Regions from separate parts of the Shewanella sp. ISTPL2 genome, predicted to be linked through region 3. Evidence: predicted binding sites of a transcription regulator. Region 3 holds the regulator's gene; each other region holds the start of a gene.
The links. Region 3 encodes sigma-54, which starts transcription at its own class of promoters, with help from an activator protein. Its sites were predicted from a motif close to GTTGGCACGNNNNTNGNNT; they were not measured.
Positions count from the first base shown of each region.

Region 1: the regulator sigma-54 is predicted to act here: its motif matches at 1,078-1,096, upstream of HUB64_RS18875 (YggN family protein).
Region 2: the regulator sigma-54 is predicted to act here: its motif matches at 1,416-1,434, upstream of HUB64_RS19310 (flagellar assembly protein FlgT).

Region 1 is NZ_JAAPAV010000001.1:4,256,804-4,262,003, reverse strand. It holds gene HUB64_RS18875 (YggN family protein) at 200-1,021, opposite strand; gene glsB (glutaminase B) at 1,205-2,119, opposite strand; gene HUB64_RS18865 (YggL family protein) at 2,119-2,445, opposite strand; gene trmB (tRNA (guanosine(46)-N7)-methyltransferase TrmB) at 2,494-3,210, opposite strand; gene mutY (A/G-specific adenine glycosylase) at 3,411-4,502, shown strand; gene HUB64_RS18850 (oxidative damage protection protein) at 4,505-4,783, shown strand.
Region 2 is NZ_JAAPAV010000001.1:4,351,652-4,356,851, reverse strand. It holds gene HUB64_RS19325 (flagella synthesis protein FlgN) at 1-28, shown strand, start outside; gene HUB64_RS19320 (LPP20 family lipoprotein) at 156-605, opposite strand; gene HUB64_RS19315 (FlgO family outer membrane protein) at 602-1,234, opposite strand; gene HUB64_RS19310 (flagellar assembly protein FlgT) at 1,515-2,681, shown strand; tRNA gene HUB64_RS19305 (tRNA-Arg) at 2,737-2,812, shown strand; gene HUB64_RS19300 (motility associated factor glycosyltransferase family protein) at 2,864-4,153, shown strand; gene HUB64_RS19295 (hypothetical protein) at 4,150-4,410, shown strand; gene HUB64_RS19290 (ketoacyl-ACP synthase III) at 4,441-5,200, opposite strand, start outside.
Region 3 is NZ_JAAPAV010000001.1:3,083,047-3,088,246, reverse strand. It holds gene HUB64_RS13450 (KpsF/GutQ family sugar-phosphate isomerase) at 31-1,008, shown strand; gene kdsC (3-deoxy-manno-octulosonate-8-phosphatase KdsC) at 1,008-1,559, shown strand; gene lptC (LPS export ABC transporter periplasmic protein LptC) at 1,556-2,116, shown strand; gene lptA (lipopolysaccharide transport periplasmic protein LptA) at 2,103-2,657, shown strand; gene lptB (LPS export ABC transporter ATP-binding protein) at 2,654-3,385, shown strand; gene HUB64_RS13425 (RNA polymerase factor sigma-54) at 3,493-4,971, shown strand; gene hpf (ribosome hibernation promoting factor) at 5,000-5,200, shown strand, end outside.

The DNA of each region.
Region 1 (5,200 bases), 1.2 Mb from region 3:
TAAATCGCTGCAAGCCTAGCCTATAAGCCACATCAACTTAGCCATAAGGGTTGTCGCCACGATTAAACCGTAGCCAATAAAAAAGCCCCTAGTCGATAAATTGACTAGGGGCGTAGCATTCAAGTTTGACTCATGCACAAGGAGATAGAAGTTATTGCAGTTAAAACTAAGGGCGATTCGCAAGAACTATTTACAAGAACTATTCACGCAGTTCCTTGGTTGAGTTTTGTGTCAACACATAAGGTGCTAGTTCTGGCACTTCTTGGCGCAATTGATTTTCAAGCACTAACAAATTTTCAAATCGGTCGCACAAACGGTCAGCCTTAGCTTCTAATCCCTTAGATTGGCTCTCAACTTGTTGCTCAATATCTTGGCCTAAATTGTCCATTTTTTTGGAGAAGGTATCCATCTTGGCTTCAAAATTCTCACCGCCACCAGACATGATTTGGCCACCTAAGTTCATCATAATTGCGCCAATTGAATTCTGGACAATTTGTTCCATTTCCTGCTCGAATTCATCGTTAAATGTACTTTGCATCGAGTCTTCAGTCGCCCCTAAATAGAAGCTATCACCATTCTTATAAGCCACTGAATCAACCCGTTTTTGAACGCCAGCCATCATTTCATCAAATTTTGCACCAGCGGCATCACCCATTAAAGGTGTTAAGGCCATACCAACCGCTTTGGAAGCAAGAGATACTGCCTCATTCACCAGTTCAATCACTTCTGGCACTTGAGTCGAAACTTCATCGGCATATTGAGTAACCAATTTTTTCTGCTTGTCGGTTAAGTTAACTTGCTTACCTTCCACAAATAACTTGTCAACTTCGATGCGATACTTTTCTGTGCCCTTCTCGCTCATGACTAATTTTTTAGGCTCAACCATAACGTCATAATTTAAGGAAACTTCACAGCGTTCATCTATTTTTGGCTCTGTTTGTGCTTGCGCCAGCTGCACGCTAGATGTTCCTAAAATCACGCCAGATAATGCAAATCCAGTTAATAACTTATTTAATTTCATTTTTGTTCGTCCTTTAATCTGAATAATTCGATAAACCTAAACTACTGAATAGCTTATAGCAGGAGACGTGCCAACTTTATAACAATTTGATTATGTTGAATTTTTAAAAGTTAGCACTAAAAGGTCATTAGCGAAATTCGCTAACATTTAGTCTAATAGTGCTAATAAAAACGAGAGATAAGACTAGAAAATAGAACGACCGAGACGCTGACTGAGATGCTCAAGCATCGCAGTGCCCGCAAGTGAGTTGCCATTATTATCGAGTTCTGGCGACCATACACAAATCGACAGTTCTCCAGGGATCACGGCAATAATACCTCCGCCGACGCCACTTTTACCTGGCATACCAACACGATAAGCAAACTCACCCGCACCATCGTATAGGCCCGAAGTCGCCAACAGAGCGTTAAGTTGCCGAGTTTGCACTTGAGAGATAAGCTCAGTCCCCGTGATACTTTTACCGCGATTAGCCAAATACAACATGGCCTTAGACAAGTCAGCACAATTCATCTTCAAGGCGCAATAATGAAAATAGGTGCGCAGCACAGTATCAACATCACCTTGAAAATTACCAAACGACTTCATCAAATAAGCAATCGCCGCATTGCGCGCACTATGCTGATATTCTGAATCTGCAACTTGTTTATCGAAACACACTTTATCGTTTTGGCTTAGTTGCCTGACTAACTCAAGCATTCTGTGTTTAGGAGCACCTAAACGACTCTGCAATAAGTCAGCAATCACTAACGCGCCAGCATTGATAAAGGGATTACGCGGCTTGCCACGTTCTAACTCGACTTGTACTAAAGAGTTGAATGAATGGCCCGAAGGTTCTTTGCCAACACGGCTCCAGATTTCGGCTTCTTCATATAAAGTTAACGCTAAGGTTAAGCTGAAAACTTTAGAGATACTTTGAATCGAAAACGGCTCAAGGTAATCGCCCGCACCTAAAGTTTCACCGTCAACAGTCGTGACGGCAATACCTAATTTGCCAGCATCAACGCTGGCCAGTGCGGGGATATAATTTGCAACCTTTCCTTGGCCGAGCAAGGGTCGAACTTTCTCGACCACTTCCTCAAGTAATGCCAACTCGGGCATTAACCCCACCAAATGTCGTACAGTTCGCTAACTTCAACCTGAGACACTTTTTGGGTCGCCCAGAATGCCTTAACTGCAGCAATATCTTCTTCGGTACATTTCCCAATCGTTTGAGTGGCGATAATGCCTTCCCATTCGATGTGGCCGCCGCCATGGAAACCTAATTTACGGGTTTCGATCACTTCATCGATGAATTTATCTACAGTTGCATCGATATCGGCTTCAGATACTGATGCATCAAAAGTCCAAGCCATATCGAAACCTAACTCTTGGAATTCATCAACGCGCATTTTCTTACGTAAACGACGGCTACGATTAGTTGCCATAGTGATTTTCCCTTTTGTGTTTAAAATTAGCTAAAATTGAGTTCGTGATTAAGCGATACGCTCAAACATCAGATCCCATACACCGTGACCCAGTCTATGGCCGCGGGCTTCAAACTTTGTCAATGGACGATGATCAGGACGCGGCACAACACTGCCATCGGCCGACTGGTTTTGATAACCCAGTGCGGCTTGCATCACCTCTAACATATGCTCGCTGTACTCTTCCCAGTCAGTGGCCATATGGAACACACCGCCAATTTTTAGCTTGCGACGAATAAGTTCGGCAAATTCAGCTTGTACGATGCGGCGTTTATGGTGACGTTTTTTATGCCAAGGATCTGGGAAGAACAATTGCACTCGGGCTAATGAACCGTCAGCAATCGCATGTTCTAATACTTCCATGGCATCGTGATGATACACACGTAAATTAGTCACACCAGCAATGGCGGCATCACTGAGGCAAGAGCCTACACCCGGTTTATGTACTTCAATACCAATGAAATTTTGCTCTGGTGCATCTTTAGCCATTTGTACTAAAGAGGCGCCCATGCCAAAGCCTATTTCCAGCACAGTATCAGCTTCACGACCAAAAACGTCGCTTAGTACCAATGGCACTGGGCTGTAATCTAAACCCATTGTTGGCCACTGGCTTTCAATAGCGTGTGCTTGGCCTTTGGTTAAGCGACCTTCTCTCAGGACAAAGCTTCTGATCTTGCGCAGATACTTGCCTTCTTCATTAAATTCAGCGGTAGTGACTTCGCTCATTTTTGCCTCGTCTAGTGGACAACACCATCATAAAAGAAGGGCATTATCCAAAGTTCAACATACAGTGCAAGCACTAATGGGGCGAAAGTATACCAAGATTATTTAAGAGTGCGAATTTAGCAGCGATTTTTAGCTTTAGATCCCTTGCCAACTTATCTTTGACGCTTGTCTAAGAAGATAACTGCCGCTACACTGCGCCGATGAAATCTACAGCCTCCTTCGCTACACGTATCGTCTCTTGGTACGACAATCACGGTCGTAAAACCCTCCCTTGGCAGCAAGATAAAACCCCATATCGCGTATGGGTTTCTGAAATTATGCTGCAACAAACTCAGGTTGCGACTGTTATTCCCTATTATCTTAAATTTATGGCGCGTTTCCCCGATGTGTTAGCACTTGCTAACGCGCCAGACGATGAGGTATTACATCATTGGACCGGTCTTGGCTATTACGCTAGGGCGCGTAATCTGCATAAAGCAGCCAAAATAATCCGCGATGATTATCAGGGATTATTTCCAACACATTTTGAACAAGTGCTCGCCCTACCTGGCATCGGCCGCTCGACGGCAGGCGCAGTATTGTCATTGTCACTTGGGCAACATCACCCCATTCTCGATGGCAACGTAAAACGTGTATTAGCAAGACATGGGGCAATCGCAGGTTGGCCAGGGCAAAAGACGGTTGAAGAGCAACTTTGGCAACTGACGGATGCCTTCACACCGCAGCAAGATATTCAGAAATATAATCAAGCCATGATGGATATCGGCGCCAGTATTTGCACTCGTAGCAAACCTAACTGTGCCGCTTGCCCTGTAGCGATTGATTGCAAAGCTCAACTGATTGGCAGACAAACCGATTTCCCTGGCAAAAAACCTAAAAAAACCATACCAACCAAAGCGGCGTGGATGTTAGTGATGATGCAAGACAACCAAGTCTTTTTAGCTAAACGTCCGCCAGCGGGAATTTGGGGCGGACTCTGGTGTTTCCCTGAATTCGCTACCCAAGCCGCCCTTGAAACTCATCTTGAAGAGCAAGGGTTTGATGCGCAGCAACTCGAATGGTTAACTGGCTTTAGGCACACATTTAGCCACTTTCATTTAGATATTCAGCCCATGATGCTTAATCTAGATAAAGCCCTCGGCAATAAAGAGAGCGTGGGCGCTGTCATGGAACAAAACCAGTCTCTCTGGTATAACATAAGTCATCCTTCCAAAGTGGGACTCGCCGCCGCCACCGAGCGCGTGCTAGCCAATTTGGGATCACTCGTTCAATCCGCAGTCAGTAAGGAATAATCATGGCGCGTACAGTCAATTGCGTATATTTAAATAAAGAAGCCGACGGCCTAGACTTTCAACTGTATCCAGGTGATTTAGGTAAGCGCATTTTTGATAACATCAGCAAAGAAGCTTGGGGCCTATGGCAAAAAAAGCAAACCATGCTGATCAACGAGAAAAAACTCAACATGATGAATGTTGATGATCGTAAATTTCTTGAAGAACAAATGACCTCTTTCCTATTTGAAGGTAAAGATGTTGAAATTGAAGGTTTTGTACCAGAAAAAGACCAAGATTAATTCTTGTAGCGCGCCGACCAAAGTGAGAAATGGTATCGCCTATATGAGAAAAAGCAAAGGCCCTCACTAAGAGGGCCTTTCGTTTAGTCATCCTTCAACAAAATGTGGTTACAGTATGCACATCGCTTAGTCTTAAAATAAACCGCTCTTTCGTCATAGGGGATTAACCCACCATGGAGCTCACATCTATAATCCTCTAATAACGCCTTGGTATTCCAATCTTCTTCTTTCCGAAGTTGCCTTGCTTTCTCTCTTCCCATTACGCACTCCTTAACATTTCGTAGTACCTAATCATCAAAGTACTCAATAGTCACCAGGGTGCAAGCAACCAATTTTTAGCCAGTTTTTTATAGTGATGTAGCCAAAAAAACTGGAGGTTTAACAGGAGTCTAAAAAGCTGAACTGGTCACATTGAGT
Region 2 (5,200 bases), 1.3 Mb from region 3:
AAGTTTAGGCAATGATTTAAAGGCCTAATAAGCGCATCACTCCCACTTAGCATTCCCTTTTCTAAGCTCTGATTAGATATTAATGTCTTGTACAAAAAGAAAAGCCGCGTAAATACGCGGCTCAATACATGCTGTTGAACATACATTCAATAACGCTAGAAATACGTCACTTCCTTCACTCGTTGTGGACGGTTCTGTTGTTGATAAAGCGCCCAAACCTGTGAAAAATCAAGTTCTAACTCAGTGACATAATGCTCGCCTGCTGGATAACTCTTAACGACTCGTGCGCCGCGGATCACGCCAGAAACTGACGCTTTGACATTATCGTCCGTCAACATCCAATCACTGACACTGCTGTTTGCCGTTATTTTCTGCCCATAAACTTGTTCCGCTAATTCACGATAAGCCACAATTTTTGATGCCTGCATAGCCATCAACACTCTTTGTGATTGCTCTTTAGCAGGTTGAGTCGCTAACGGCGCATATCCTATAGCCGTTAACTTAGGAAAACTCGGCGGCGGCACATCTTCCCATTGCACATATCTATCTTTAGCAGCGCAGCCAGTTAGCATTAGCGCCACAATAACTAAAAGGTAGCGTTTCATTTTCCATCTCCTAAAACACGCACTTCATTCATACCTGGACTCGCCTGACGATATAAGATGCCATTTTGTGACACAATTTGCTCCGAAGGCTGCATGTAGTTTGCCAACTCTTTTTGAGTCACAAAAGTTTGAGATGCCGATACCACGCGATTGTTACTAATGTTCACAATCCGAGTATTGATCGCCATACCATTGGTTACTACGCTCATAGTCGAAACGACAAGATGTTCAACAGGAAGATCTTTCGACAATTTTTGCCAATCTCTCGTCAAAATAAAATCCCCGTCAGATGTGACTCTCAAGCCATCAGCTAAGTTTAAATCCACCACATTAAACTGAAAGCTATGGAGCGACGTCATTAATCCTTGCTGTAACTGTTGCGCTAACGCATTAGTGCCATTCAAATCGCCCACTAATACTGGTGTTGCAACTACGATAGGTTGATCAGAACGCAAAGCATCATTTTGCTTAACGAGCTCAGTCACTATTCGCTGTGCTAAATGGTTAATCACTGCCGTTGGCGGCAACCCATTGCCATCCACTAAACTCGGTTTGGGCGGCGTAACCGGTTTAGCTACACATCCACCTAACATTATCAATGTTAAGGGAATAATCACACGCTTTAGCATTGGATTTACCTCATCTATGGGTGCATTGGCAGTCAAGTGACTCACTTTCTAAGCTTCAAATTTTTAATGAGTAACAAAAACCAGCAATCTTCAGACCAATATTAACCTCAGTCCGACAATATTCTTCTATTACGCAGTATATCGACTGTAACAATGGAAACTTTATCAAAAGTTCTCATACTCAGGCACGAAATTTGCTTTATTGCCATATTAGATTAAGAGTCAGAAAACTGGCTCGATTAGTAATATCGCCATTAGCTTAGCGATAAGGATTGAATTGATGCACATACCAGGTTCAGCTTCGCTCATCATTTTGAGCCTTTTACTACTTTCTTTGCCCACCAGAGCCGAATGGATAGAAGCCAGCGGAGAAGCAACTATTATCAATGGTAATACAGCTCAAGCAAGGGAAGAAGCAATTAATCAAGCTGTTAGCTATGCGACATTAAGCACAGGTATTCAAATATCCAGTGAGCAACAAACCTCTAATGGTAACCTCACACAAAATAACTTTGCGATAAATCGCAACGCCCAAGCCATAAACATCCAACTCGTTAGTGAACAAATTCAGGGAAATAAAATATATGTATCCCTACGCCTCGATCTAAATGATGATCCAACACAACAGTGTCCTAATGGCCAATTAAAGGCCGCTATTTTAATACCTCAAACACAAATAAAAGATCGTTCTCAGCTTAGATATGGACAACTTTCAGGCTTTGAAGAGGTCATTTCAGAGGCGTTAGGGAACACTATAGAAGATTACTCTTCAACTGGCTTTAGTCACATCCATGCTAACGAGCGACTCGATATTGAACAAGACCTAGTGGATATTCGCGGTTATAGACTCCCAAGCTGGCTCAGTGAAATTACCGACAGCCAATATATTCTTCAACCGCAGATCATTGATATATCGATAGAGCCTGTACAACCCACCTTCTTAGGATTTTGGGATGAAGCTCCGCTAAGGCAATTTCAATTCAAACTCAGCCTCTATCATGGGATCAGTGGCGAAGAGGTCTGGAGCAAAAGCTACAGCACATCGGCCCCATGGGAATTTGAAGAACAGGCTATCATTGCTCCCAACAGTAATAGATTCTGGCGTTCCTCCTATGGAAAAAGTATTACTCAATTAATATTGCAAGCTACCCGAGATTTAGACAGCACACTTAATTGCAGGCCATTACTTGGCCAAGTCGTTAGCCGACAAGCAGGCAGGATTATATTAAATCTAGGCCGCAAACATGGCATTCGTGTCGGTGATAAATTCCAAGTAGTATTACAACAAAACTTACCCGATAGACTCAATGAAATGCGCGCCGTCGCGACCAAAAGTCGTGCAACGGTAAAAATAGAGCAAGTAAGCGAAGAAAGCGCCACCGCAGTCCTTGTAGACCAAAATGCCGCCTACAATGTACAGATAAACGACATAGCGCTTAAGATTTAAGCAACTAAATCATAAGCCTTTTAATCAAAGATAAAACCAGTATAATCACTGTTGTCTCTTCATAGCTCAACAGGATAGAGCAGCCGCCTCCTAAGCGGCCGATCGGGGTTCGAGTCCCTGTGGAGAGACCAGATAGTGACCTTGGTGATATCAAACTCCCAGAAATCTTCCGGAGAAACGGAATGACCGAGCTATTTGCGTCTAATCTCAATATTATCGTCAAGCGTTGGCCTATCGTAGCAGCTGCGATCAAAAGCCAAACCATCAATGAATTAGATGCCCACCTTGTCAACGGTCGCAATCAAACTATCACTGTCAATGGCATTCAACTCAGTAGTCGTCATGACCGCATCGCCGAAGCACAGCTCTTTATCAGTACATTACCTGCAGATGCAACTCACGTAACCGTCTACGGTGTCGGTATGGGAGATGTACCAAGTTTACTTATCGATAATCCACAGTATCTTTCAATTGATGTTTGCATTTTAAACCTCAGCGTTTTTGCCCTCCTCATCAGTTACACAGATCAAAGCGAATGGTTAAGTCATCCGAATGTTAACTTAAAAGAACGCGCCGAGAGTAGGCTTGTGTTACCCTATGTTGGAATAACACCAGATTTAGTATTAACCAGTAATGAGAATGCAATCACTCGAGATTTACTGGTTTATGAGCTTAACCGTAATTTTGCGAATCAAAAACATAATATTGATGAAGTTTCGTTAGCAAGATTAAATGCAAATATTCCAAACTTACTCAATGACCCCGATGCATCACTTCTGTTAAACACTCATCATAATGCTAACTGCGTAGTTATTGCATCTGGCCCAACACTTGAAGATCATTATCCCTATTTATTTGAGCTCACTCAAAAATCTAAATTCTCAAAACCACTTATTATTGCTGTAGATACGGCATTTAAGGCTTTATTCCAACATAATATAATACCTGACATAATTCTAAGTATTGATCCTAATATTAGACCAGATCATTTCCCGATGGAACATACGGAAAATGTCATATTAGTTTATTTCCCCAAGATCAATCCTCAGATAATCGAACAATGGAAAGGTGCAAAATACAGTGCATACTCTACTAGTCACCTCTATGATGAGCTAGCAAATAAATATCCTAAGTTGAGACTATTTACTAATGGTAGTGTAGTCCATCCTGCAATCGATCTTGCTGTTTATTTAGGAGCATACCAAGTATCACTCTTTGGCTGTGACTTCTGCTATACGAATAATAAAACTCATGCGTTTTGGCCTGATGGCCATTTAGGGCCAAAAATCAAAAATGCCAAACATTGGTTAATTAACGGGCATGGCGAAAGAGTACCAACAGATTTAAACTTTAGGGGTTATTTACGTAGTCTTGAAAAATATATAAAACTTAAAAAAAATATCAAGTTTTACCAATCAAGTTTAAATGGGGCGAGAATACATGGTGCACAATACAAGGATTTTTCACAATGAAAGACCAAAAAAACCAACCACTTATAAGCTTATTAATTTCAGCAGCACATAAATTTCGGTTAGGAAAAGAGGCTGAAGGATCGGTACAATTTCGAGAGTGTATTAACCTGTTAGAGCCAATGCTTAACAATTCAATCAAAGAGAATGAAATGACTCTTTTTTTTCCAGCAATGTTAGCAGCTCAGGAACGCTTCGATTGGCTTTCGCTTGCTGATTATTTGGAATTTGATATTCCATCTATTTTAAAAAACGACTAGATCTAAATCATTTTAGATCTTTATTCTCGGTTAATCGTCGATAGATAAATCCAGCAAATGACAAACAGTTAAATTATCAAGAGTCAAAGCAACACTCCCCCAAGACCAACCCACTCCAAATCCTGAAAGTAGTAACTTGTTATTTACTCTTGTTAAATCTTTAGAGAGACTTAAGCAAAGCGCTAGAGGAATTGATGCAGAGCTAGTATTGCCAACTTCACCCATTGATATAACTAATTGCTTATCTGTAAATCCCATTTTATCCCCTAAACGTTTCAACATCATTTCATTTGCTTGGTGCATAATACAAAAATCAACATCACTGATCTGCCAACCCTTTTCAACTAGACAATCATGCATGGACTTTGGAACTTCTCTTAAGGTAAATACAAAAACCTGCATTCCATCCATAAAAAGTTCTAGCTGAGAATTAGGATTCTTAGCTCCACCAAAAGGCTGAATCAAATAAGGAGCCCCAGACCCATCACTACCTAATGAAAAGACCATATCATCACAACCTTCACTCTTCTCTATTGCTATGGCGCTAACAGCATCACCAAATAAAGGGGCAACGGTACGGTTTGACTCACTATATTGCTGACTTGTCGTATCACCAACAACTAATATTGCCTTACTTCTGTTCAAACTAGCTAATAATTGGGAAACTTGCCATAAGCCGTAAATAAAACCAGAACATCCTAAATTGACATCAAAAGCTAGAGTACTCTTGTCTAAACCGAGTAAATACTGCAGTTGAACTGCGTTTCCTGGTAAGGGGTAATCTGGAGTC
Region 3 (5,200 bases):
GACAAAGACAATGCAAAAAGAGAGATAGACATGGTAGACAAATCACAACTGCGCCAATGGGGTTGTAAAGTTATCGACATTGAAAAGTCAGCCCTAGACAATCTTTATCAATATGTTGATTCGGCTGAATTTGCAGAAGCTTGCGAGTTGATCCTCAACTGCACAGGCAAAGTGATTGTCATGGGAATGGGCAAATCGGGCCATATCGGCAATAAGATTTCAGCCACCCTCGCCAGCACAGGAACGCCCGCATTTTTTGTGCATCCGGGTGAAGCCAGCCACGGCGATCTGGGTGTATTGGCCGATAACGATGTGATTTTAGCGATTTCAAATTCCGGTGAGTCGAGCGAAATCCTCACCTTAATGCCGGTCATCCAACGTATGGGCGTGCCCGTTATCGCGGTAACAGGTAAACCCGAATCGAATATGGCGCGATTATCTAAAGTGCATTTATGTATTGAAGTCCCAGAAGAGGCTTGCCCACTTGGACTAGCACCCACCTCAAGTACCACAGCGACCTTAGTGATGGGCGATGCCATCGCCATTGCGCTGCTGCAAGCAAAAGGCTTTACCCGTGATGATTTTGCTATGTCCCATCCTGGCGGAGCTTTAGGACGTAAGTTGCTGTTAAAAGTCTGCGATGTGATGCACTGTGGTGATGACTTACCGCTCGTCAACCACGATATTTGCATCACAGAAGCCCTGTACGAAATCTCCAAGAAAGGCCTAGGCATGACGGCGATTATCGATGATCAGCGCAAGCTGGTTGGTATCTTCACCGATGGTGATTTACGCCGCGTTATCGATGCCGAAGTGAATTTACGCACGACGCCCATTGCCGATGTGATGACCCGTAACTGCGTCACGATCACAGATAATGTGTTGGCCGCCCAAGCACTGCAAGTGATGGACTCAAAAAATATCAACGGATTAATTGTTATCGATAAAGATCGCCATCCTATTGGCGCTCTTAACATGCTCGATATGGTAAAAGCAGGAGTCATTTAATGCCACAGCAAGGATTTTACGGCCCAATCAGTGATGATGTGTGGCAACGGGCGCAAAAGATTAAACTGTTAATCTGTGATGTCGATGGGGTGTTTTCCGACGGCCGTATTTACTTGAGTAATAGCGGCGAAGAGCTCAAAGCCTTCCATACCCGCGACGGCTATGGCGTGCGATCACTCCTCACCAGCGGTTTCAACCTCGCCGTGATCACAGGACGTCAATCCAAAATCGTTGAAAACCGTATGACAGCCCTTGGTGTTACCCATATTTACCAAGGCGTAGACAATAAGTTCGAGCCCTATGAAGCATTGCTCGCACTTTATGGTGTCACCCCAGAAGAAGTGGCTTATATCGGTGATGATATTGTCGATCTCCCCGTGATGAATGTCGTCGGTTTAGCGGTCAGTGTTGCTGACGGCCACCCCTATGTACGCCAACACGCCCATTTTGTGACTACGCTCAATGGTGGCCACGGTGCACTGCGTGAACTCACAGATCTGTTACTCCTAAGTCAAAATAAATTCACTTCGGCCCATGGAATGAGTATATGAGTCGTGTGACACTCGCGATTATCGCTTTTTTTGGAACCGCACTAGCGCTTTACTGGCAGGTCCAGAACAAACACAGCGGTGATTCCGATAACAGAGTAAAAGATCAAAATACCCCAGATTTCATCGTTGAAGATCTGCGCAGTGTTGAGTTCAATGAGCAAGGACTAGTGAATAGCCGTGTGACGGCGAAACACATGGAACATTATGATTCAACGAATCAAACTTTCTTTACTCAACCTGTTTATCTTGTTTATCCAGACCAAGGTAAAGCACAATGGCAGCTCAGGGCAGATCAGGGCAAGCTAAACAAGGAAACTGGCAAGGTTGTATTAGAAAATAATGTTATTATCGATGCCATTAGCCCAGAAGAACCGATTCAGACCTTGTCCACCAGTTATCTGGAACTCGATCTCAACACTATGATAATGACCTCTGACCGTACCATTTACGTCACAGGGAAAGATTTTAATATTCAAGGCCAAGGCCTTTATGCCGACCTCAACGCGCAAGAAGTGCAATTGACCAGTCAGGTAGTAGGAACATATGAAGCAAAATAACGTATTACTTGCCAGCCTAATGCTAATTATGAGCATGAGTGCTTTCGCGAAAGTGGGCGACTTAAAGCAAGAAGTCAAAATTAAAGCTGTGAGCCAAACTGCGGATATCAAAAACAACCAGATTATCTTCTTTGGTCCGGTGGAAGTTACCCAAGGCTCAATAAAAATCCAAGCAAATGAACTGCGTGCATTTTCCGCTGAAGGTGAAAATAGCAAAACTTTAGTCGCCACAGGCAACCCTGCTACGTATAGCCAGATATTAGACGATGGCCGTCCTGCATCGGCTAGCGCGAAAGAAATTCGTTACGATATGGCAAGCCGCACCTTAACTCTGAAAGGTATGGCGTCATTAGATCAAGCAGGTAGCCAAGTTACAGGCAATTTAATCCGCTATAACATGATTCAACAGAAATTGATGGCCGAGAGTACTGGCAGTGGTGACGATCGCGTAATCACTATTATTCAGCCTGAAAACTATCAAGATGATGCTAAATCAGACGCTCCGGCGGATAAACCTGTAAAAAAGCAGGACTCTAAATGACCCAAATCACCTTAAGAGCACAAAATCTGGCGAAAAGTTACAAGAGTCGCCAAGTGGTTAAAGACGTCAGTCTGACGGTAAAAACCGGTCAAGTCGTTGGCCTACTCGGTCCAAACGGTGCAGGTAAAACCACGACCTTTTACATGGTTGTCGGGCTAGTGAAGAGCGATAAGGGACATATCTTTATCGACGATGATGATTTAACCGCAGATCCTATGCATCTGCGTGCCCGCAAAGGCATAGGTTACTTACCGCAAGAAGCCAGTATCTTTCGTAAGCTAACTGTTCATGACAACATCATGGCCGTACTGCAAACTCGTAAAGAACTTAAAAACGAAGAACGAGAAGAAGAACTAGAACATCTGCTCGAAGAGTTTCATATCACCCACATCCGTGACAGCCAAGGCATGTCATTGTCGGGTGGCGAACGTCGTCGCGTCGAAATTGCGCGGGCTTTAGCCGCTAATCCTAAGTTCATTTTGCTCGATGAACCGTTTGCCGGCGTCGATCCTATTTCGGTTATCGACATCAAGAAGATTATCGAACAACTCAAAAGTCGCGGCCTTGGCGTACTGATCACAGACCATAATGTCCGCGAGACATTAGATGTATGTGAACATGCTTATATTGTGAGTCACGGAAACCTGATTGCCGAAGGAACTCCAGCAGAGATCTTAGACAATCAGCAAGTTAGGGCTGTGTACTTAGGTGAACAATTCAGGCTATAGTTAATCGAGCGAAGCCAATGGAGGCAATTTATACCGCCATTGGGCTTCACTCAAGATAATAATAAGCGACCTCATCCAACAATAATAACGTAGGGATCAGCGGTAACATGAAAGCGTCACTCCAGCTCAAACTGGGTCAACAGTTAACCATGACGCCACAACTACAACAGGCTATACGTCTGTTGCAACTGTCGTCATTAGAACTGCAGCAAGAGATCCAGCAAGCATTAGATTCTAATCCCCTTCTCGAGCTGGAAGAGGATCAATTCGACGCCACTAAAACCCCTGTAAACCAAACGCTATCCGATACGGATTTCAGTGAATCTAGCACTCTGCCACCAGAAAAAGACAGCTCCACCATAGATACGGCAGAGTCGCTAACCAAAGAATCCATGCCCGATGAGCTCCCCATGGACACCACATGGGATGAAGTGTTTACCGCCTCCCCAAACTCAGGCCCCGGCGGCAGTCGTGAAGACGATATGCCCTTCCAAGGCGAGACCAGTGAAGGTTTGTACGAACACTTAGAATGGCAAAAAAACCTCACGCCGTTTTCTGAAACCGATTTAGCCATTGCCACCGCCATTATTGATGCCATCGACGATCAGGGCTATCTCACCCAAAGCACTGAAGAAATTCTCGAAGCCATGGGCAATCCTGAAGTTGAGCTTGACGAAGTCGAAGCCGTACTCAAGCGTATTCAGCATTTTGATCCCATAGGCGTTGCCGCCCGCGATTTAAGTGAATGCCTGCTGATCCAACTGTCGCATTTCGCCGCTGATACTCCCAACCTAGAAAACGCCCGTATGCTGATCAAAGATCATTTAGATCTGATCGCCGCCCGAGACTTTAGGTTATTGATGCGTAAGACTAAATTAAAAGAAGATGAATTAAGGGATGGTATAGCACTCATCCAAACCCTCAATCCTCGCCCAGGTTTGTTGATCACGCCCAATAATGACGAATACGTTATCCCAGATGTGTCTGTGTCGAAGAAAAATGGCCGCTGGGTGGTTGAGCTAAATCCTGACTGCATGCCCAAAATCAATGTAAATCAACATTATGCTTCAATGGCGCGCAGCACTAAAAACCAAGCCGATAGCCAATTTATTCGCGGCCATCTGCAAGAGGCTAAATGGTTTATTAAGAGCTTAGAAAGCCGTAACGATACTTTGCTTAAAGTTGCTAATTGCATAGTGCAATATCAGCAAGGTTTCTTTGAGTATGGTGAAGAAGCCATGAAGCCTATGGTGCTTAACGATATTGCCGAAGCGGTAGAAATGCATGAGTCCACCATCTCACGGGTCACAACTCAAAAATACATGCATACCCCTAAGGGACTTTTTGAACTAAAATACTTCTTCTCTAGCCACGTCGGTACTGACGATGGTGGTGAGTGCTCATCCACAGCAATCAGAGCCTTTATAAAGAAACTGGTGGCAGCGGAAAACCAGAAAAAACCATTAAGCGATAGTAAGATGGCACAACTTCTGGCAGAACAAGGGATCAACGTAGCCCGCAGAACCATTGCGAAGTACCGAGAGGCTATGCTTATTCCACCTTCTAATCAGCGTAAAAGTTTATAACCTACAGTGGATATCGGAGGACGTTTCTATGCAAATAAACCTAAGTGGACACCATGTCGAAATTACCGAATCGTTACGTGCATATGTAGAAGAAAAGTTTTCAAAACTTGAACGCCATTTCGAACAGATCAATAATGTGCACGTTGTGCTCAATGTTGAGAAAATGCAACAGATTGCCGAAGCGAGAATAAACCTCATAGGTGGTGAAGTTTTTGCTACTTCAGAGCAT